DNA from 2 places in the Streptomyces sp. CNQ329 genome. Region 1 is predicted to be linked to the other one. Evidence: riboswitches for the same ligand, from Rfam matches in the RefSeq annotation. Region 1 holds a riboswitch; the other holds the start of a gene.
The links. Region 1 has a riboswitch for glycine ahead of gcvT (glycine cleavage system aminomethyltransferase GcvT). Riboswitches for the same ligand answer to the same signal wherever they lie in the genome.
Positions count from the first base shown of each region.

Region 2: linked by a shared signal. The riboswitch ahead of gcvP (aminomethyl-transferring glycine dehydrogenase) and the one ahead of gcvT (glycine cleavage system aminomethyltransferase GcvT) in region 1 are both predicted to bind glycine.

Region 1 is NZ_AXVU01000017.1:77,360-80,737, forward strand. Features, by position in the region: gene I003_RS0113760 (enhanced serine sensitivity protein SseB) at 1-649, opposite strand, end outside; gene I003_RS0113765 (AAA family ATPase) at 833-1,393, opposite strand; glycine riboswitch at 1,559-1,656, shown strand; glycine riboswitch at 1,657-1,775, shown strand; gene gcvT (glycine cleavage system aminomethyltransferase GcvT) at 1,806-2,939, shown strand; gene gcvH (glycine cleavage system protein GcvH) at 3,017-3,378, shown strand, end outside.
Region 2 is NZ_AXVU01000001.1:464,028-467,405, forward strand. Features, by position in the region: gene I003_RS0102015 (DNA polymerase IV) at 1-962, shown strand, start outside; gene I003_RS0102020 (PRC-barrel domain-containing protein) at 963-1,370, opposite strand; glycine riboswitch at 1,510-1,606, shown strand; gene gcvP (aminomethyl-transferring glycine dehydrogenase) at 1,785-3,378, shown strand, end outside.

The DNA.
Region 1 (3,378 bases):
CCAGCGCCTCCACCGCCGCCTGCCTGCTCTCGTCGTACGTGTCCATCAGCTCGACACCGATGTAGAGCTGCTCCGCGCCGCCCTCCACGCTCGCGAGCCCCCGGCGCGCGCTGCGCACCACGCCGGTCCGCTCGAACTCCTCCCGGGCGGCGGCCAGGAAGTCCATCGGATCGTCCTGCCAGTCCGGCGTGAACAGCCGCACCCGGCCGCCCCGCGCCTCCCCCGGCAGCCGCGCCGCCCCGCGGTCCCGGCACAGCTCGGCCACCGCCGCCGGCGGCAGCGGCACGCCGACCGTGCCGCCGGGGTTGACCGCGATGCCCACCTGCGGCGGCAGCCCGCGGGCGAACTCGCGGGCCGGTGCGACGGTGAACGACATGTGGGTGCCGGTGACCCGCAGGAACTCCTCCTGCGAGGAGAAGACCGGCACGTACGGCGCGCCGCCGATCTCGGTCGTCGGCACACCGAGGGAACCGCTGTCGGGGCCGCCGCCCTCGGGCAGCGGCACCCACAGGCTGCTGCGGCCCAGCACCTCCAGCAGCCGCGGGGCGGCCTGCGGGTTGCCGAGGGAGGCGGCGAGCACCTCCTCCAGCTCGTTGCCGGGGAAGCCGCCCGTGGCGGGGGGCTGCGGGGAGCGGTAGTCGAAGCTCATCGGCACCAGACCAACTTTCGGGGGATGAACGTCGGCACCCTAACGGCTGCGAGCGCCCGCGGGCGACGACCGCACCTGCACACGGCGGAGCCCCCTCCCCCGCCGAACCGCGCGACGGGGAGCCCTTTTTCGGTACGTACGGGGGACCTGCGCGCAGCGGCGGGCGCGAAACGGCGCGCGGATTCAGCCGAAGCTGATCGAGCGCGGCGCCCCCGCCTCCCGGCCGTCCAGCACCAGCACGGAGTCGCCCACCGCCGTCCCCCCGCAGTGCGCCCACTCCAGCAGCCTCCGGTGCGCCCACAGATGCCGGGCGAAGGCGTAGCGCGACACCGTGCGCCCGCGCTGTTCCTGCCGTCTGCGCGCCACGTCGGCCGGCACGTCCAGCACGAGGACGTGCACCCCGCGCCCGTACCGCCTGGCCTGTCTGGTCAGCCACCACCGCACCCACGGCAGCGTGCCGCAGTCGTGCACGACGAGGCTGCCGCCGGAGCGGACCGCCAGGCGCAGCCGCAGATAGTGGTCGATGCGCACGAGCGGCCGGTACACGGGGTACGGCAGCCTGGCGCCCAGCCTGCGCGCCCAGCGCTCGCGTACGTACTGCGAGTCGATCAGCACCACCTCGGCCGCCGGCCGCGTCCGCCGCATGAGCGTGCTCTTGCCGCTGCCCGGCAGCCCGGAGATCACGACGATGTCCCCCACCGGATAGCGAAGCCGCTCCCGGGAGGCCGCCTGCTCCACCGTCACGCCGCCTCCCACGCCCCGCACCGCCGCCGCCGTCCGTCCACAAGCGTCGCAACAGGGACGGGGCCGGACAAGAACGCAACGGAAGGTGGGCTCCCAGTTCTTCGCCCCGTCCCGCGACCGGCGGTCGCGTGCAATGATGGGGCCGCCAACTGCATACCGGCCGTTCGAACCCGCGCGGGAGAGTCCCGGTGCCTCGTCGCACCGGGCGCCGAAGGAGCAAGTCCTCCCTTGAATCTCTCAGGCACCGTCACCGCACGGGCGAGGCAGATCTGAAAAGCGGGCAGCGCCCGGCCGTGCGCCGGTGCCGCCCCACCCAAGGTGCAAGCCACGCTCCCGCGGGATCGTGGCGAACCTCTCAGGTTCCGATGACAGATGGGGAGGACACGACCACCCCCTGTCCGGGAGCCCGATGATGACCACTGAGAGCCCTGCACCGCGCCGTACCGCGCTCGACGCCACGCACCGCGCCCTCGGCGCCACCATGACCGACTTCGCCGGCTGGGACATGCCGCTGCGCTACGGCAGCGAGCGCGAGGAGCACCTCGCGGTACGCACCCGCGCCGGCCTCTTCGACCTCTCCCACATGGGCGAGATCACCGTCACCGGCCCCGGGGCCGCCGACCTGCTGGACTACGCCCTGGTGGGCCGGCTCTCCGCCGTGCGCCCGGGCCGCGCCCGGTACACGATGATCTGCCGCGAGGACGGCGGCATCCTCGACGATCTGATCGTCTACCGGCTCGCCGACGAGGAGTACATGATCGTCGCGAACGCCGCCAACGCCCGGGTCGTGCTGGACGCCCTCGCCGAGCGGGCCGCCGGCTTCCCGGGCGCGCGGGTACGGGACGACAGGGACGCGTACGCCCTGATCGCCGTGCAGGGCCCCGCCTCGCCGGCGATCCTCGGCCGGGTCACCGACGCGGATCTGGCCGGCCTGAAGTACTACGCGGGTCTGCCCGGCACGGTCGCCGGCGCCGAGGCGCTCATCGCGCGTACCGGCTACACCGGCGAGGACGGCTTCGAGCTGTTCGTCCGCCCCGCGGACGCGGTCGCCGTCTGGGAGGCGCTGACCGCCGCCGGCGCGGACGACGGCCTGGTACCCTGCGGGCTCTCCTGCCGCGACACCCTGCGCCTGGAGGCCGGTATGCCGCTGTACGGGCACGAGCTGAGCACCGCGCTCACGCCGTTCGACGCCGGTCTCGGCCGGGTCGTCAAGCTCGACAAGCCCGGCGACTTCGTCGGCCGCGAGGCGCTGGAGCAGGCCGCGGGGCGTGCGGCGGCCGAGCCGCCGCGGGTGCTGGTCGGCCTGGTCGCCGAGGGCAGGCGGGTGCCGCGCGCGGGCTACGCGGTGGTGGCCGGCGGGCGGCGGATCGGCGAGGTCACCTCCGGTGCCCCCTCACCCACGCTGGGCAGGCCGATCGCCATGGCGTACGTGGACGCCGCGCACGCCGAGCCGGGGCCCTCAAAGGTCACCGGGGTGGCCGTCGACATCCGCGGCAGCCACGAGCCGTACGAGGTCGTCACCCTGCCGTTCTACAAGCGCCCCTGACCGCTGTGTGGCGGCATTCGACCGTGCCGCCGGCGCCCTGATATGTCACCCCCGTCCGGATCCTGGAGAATCGCCTCATGAGCAACCCTGAGCACCTGCGCTACAGCAAAGAACACGAGTGGGTCGCGACCGACGACGGCGTCGCCACCGTCGGGATCACCGCCCACGCCGCGAACGCGCTCGGCGACGTCGTCTTCGTCCAGCTTCCGGGGGTCGGCGACACGGTCACCGCGGGCCAGTCCTGCGGTGAGCTGGAGTCGACGAAGTCCGTCTCCGACCTCTACGCCCCGGTGACCGGGGAGGTCACCGCGACCAACCAGGACGTCGTGGACGACCCGGCGCTGGTGAACTCCGGTCCGTTCGAGGACGGCTGGCTGTTCAGGGTGCGTGTCGCGGCCGAGTCCGACGAGCTGATGTCCGCCGAGGAGTACACCGCGTT
Region 2 (3,378 bases), on a different contig from region 1:
CCACGGGCCTGACCGGGTCCGTCGGGCTCGCCGCCTCCAAGATGCTGGCCAAGGTCGCCTCCGAGCTGGCCAAGCCGGACGGCCTCGTCGTGGTCCCGCCGGGCGGGGAGCGGGCGCTGCTGGGGCCGATGAGCGTGCGCACGCTGCCGGGCGTCGGCCCGGCCACGGCGGACGTGCTGCGCCGGGCCGGCATCACCACGGTCGGAGAGGTCACGGACGCGGGGGAGGACGAGATGGTGCGGCTGCTGGGCAAGGCGCACGGCACCGGGATCCACGTGATGGCGCTGGGGCTGGACGACCGGCCGGTGGTCGCGGACCGGGACGCCAAGTCCGTCTCGGTCGAGGACACCTTCGACGTCGACCTCACCGACCGTATCCGCATCCGTACGGAGGTGGAGCGGCTGGCGCGGCGGTGCGTGACGCGGCTGCGCGGCGCGGGGCGTTCCGGGCGCACGGTGGTCCTCAAGGTCCGGCGGTACGACTTCTCCACCCTCACCCGCTCCGAGACCCTGCGCGGGCCCACCGACGACCCGGCCGTGATCACCGAGGCGGCGCTGCGGCTGCTGGACAGCGTGGAGACGACCGCGGGCGTGCGGCTGCTGGGTGTCGGCGTGAGCGGCCTCGCGGACTTCACGCAGGAGGACCTGTTCGCGCAGGCAGGCCAGGCGCCGGACGTGCAGCACGGGCCGGTGGACCCCGACGGCCCGGTGGCGCCGCCGCCGCCCGAAACGGCCTCGCCGCCCGCCCCGGCCGAGCCGGGACCGGCAGCCGCGCGCTGGCTTCCGGGGCTGGACGTACGGCACGCCGAGTTCGGCCCCGGCTGGGTGCAGGGCAGCGGCGTCGGCAGGGTCACGGTGCGGTTCGAGGTGCCGGGCTCGGTGCCCGGGCGGGTGCGTACGTTCGCCGCGGACGACCCGGCGCTGGAGCCCGCCGACCCGCTGCCGCTGGTGCCCGGCGGCTGATCAGCCGTCGGAGCCGGCGACCTCGCCGAAGTCCCGGTCCGGCGGCGTGGGCGCCTGCCGGTGGGGTGTCTTGGCGACCTCCGGCGGCAGCGCCATGCCGTAGTGGTGGTAGAGCTGCAGCTCCTGGGCGGGAGAGAGGTGGCGGCCGACGCCGAAGTCCGGCGCGTCCTTGATCAGCGCCCGGTCGAAGGGCACGCGCAGCCCTTCGTCGGCCAGCTCGCTCGGGCCCAGCGGCACGAACGCGTCCCGGTGGAACAGGCCCGTGCGCAGCGCGGCCCACTGGGGGGCGCCGGTGGCGTCGTCGAGGTACACCTCGTCGACGGTCCCCAGCTTGTCGCCGTTGCTGTCGTACGCGCGCACTCCGATCAGGCTCCGGGGGTCGATGTCGGTCTGCACGGTGCCTCCCACGTCTCGTCACAGTCCGCTGTCTCCACGTAACGGCACAACGCGCCCGGCGGCCACTCGGCGGAGCCGCCCGGGCGCACCGCGGTGCCGCGCCTGCGCCGGGATGCGCGGAGGCGTGCGCTGGTACGCTGAGCGTGGCTGCAGACCCCGTGCGGGAGAGTCCTCCGTCCGCCAGCCGGAGGCGCCGAAGGAGCAACTCCTCCCCGGAATCTCTCAGGCCCCCGTACCGCACGGACGAGGTCACTCTGGAAAGCAGGGGCGGACCGCGGCGCGGTCCCTCCTCACCGACGGTGCAAGCCGGGCCGCGCCCCGTCAGGGCGTGACCGGTGAAGCTCTCAGGTCCGGATGACAGAGGGGGAGGCCGTACGGGTGCCCGCCCAGGGGCATCCGCGAAGGTCCGTGCGACCAGGAGGCCCCTTGTCCGAGACGAACGCCCACCGCATCCCGCTTTCCGATCTGGAGCGCGGCACCCCCTTCGAGCAGCGCCACATCGGCCCGGACGCCGGGGACCGGGCCAAGATGCTCGCCCAGGTCGGCTACGGCTCGCTGGACGAGCTGACCGAGGCCGCCGTACCCGGCTCGATCAAGGGCACCGGCGCCTTCACGCTGCCCGCGGCCCGCTCCGAGGCCGAGGTGCTGGCCGAGCTGCGCGGCCTGGCGGCGCGCAACGACGTGCTGACCTCCATGATCGGCCTCGGCTACCACGGCACCCACACGCCGCCGGTCATCCTGCGCAACGTCATGGAGAACCCGGCCTGGTACACGGCGTACACCCCGTACCAGCCGGAGATATCCCAGGGCCGGCTGGAGGCGCTGCTCAACTTCCAGACCGTCGTCTCCGACCTCACCGGACTGCCCACCGCCGGCGCTTCGCTGCTCGACGAGGGCACGGCCGCCGCCGAGGCGATGGCGCTGTCCCGCCGTGTCGGCAAGGTCAAGGACGGCGTCTTCCTGGTGGACGCCGACACCCTGCCGCAGACCGTCGCGGTGCTGCGCACCCGCGCCGAGCCGGCCGGCGTCGAGATCGTCGTCGCCGACCTCGCCGACGGCATCCCGGCCGGGACAGCGGAGCGCGGCGTCTTCGGCGTGCTCCTGCAGTACCCGGGCGCCTCCGGTGCCGTACGCGACCTCGCACCCGTGATCGAGCGGGCGCACGAACTGGGTGCCGTCGTCACCGTCGCCGCCGACCTCCTTGCGCTGACCCTGCTGACCTCGCCCGGCGCGCTCGGCGCCGACATCGCGGTCGGCTCCAGCCAGCGCTTCGGGGTCCCGATGGGCTTCGGCGGACCGCACGCCGGCTACATGTCGGTACGCGAGAAGTTCGCGCGCAGCCTGCCCGGGCGGCTCGTCGGCGTGTCCAGGGACGCGGACGGCGCGCAGGCGTACCGGCTGGCCCTCCAGACGCGCGAGCAGCACATCCGCCGCGAGAAGGCCACCAGCAACATCTGTACCGCGCAGGTACTGCTGGCGGTGATGGCCTCGATGTACGCCGTCTACCACGGTCCCGAGGGGCTGGCGGCCATCGCCCGGCGCACCCACCGTTACGCCGCGGTGCTCGCCGCGGGCCTCAGGGCCGGCGGCGCGGACGTGGTGCACGACGCGTTCTTCGACACCGTCACCGTCCGGGTCCCCGGCCGGGCCGCCGAGGTCACCGCCCGCGCCCGCAACGCGGGCGTCAACCTCCGCCTCACCGATGCCGACCACGTGGGCGTCTCCTGCGACGAGACCACCGTCCGCGACCATCTGGCCGTCGTCTGGGACGCCTTCGGCGTCCCCCGGCCGGACGTCGGGGATCTGGATGCCGCGACCGCCGACGCGCTGCCCGCCGGGCTGCTGCGCGCCGACGAGTACCTGACCCACCCCGTCTTCCACCGCCACCGCTCCGAGACCGCCCTGCTCCGGTATCTGCGCGCGCTCTCCGACCGGGACTACGCGCTGGACCGCGGCATGATCCCGCTCGGCTCCTGCACGATGAAGCTCAACGCCACCGCCGAGATGGAGGCCGTCACCT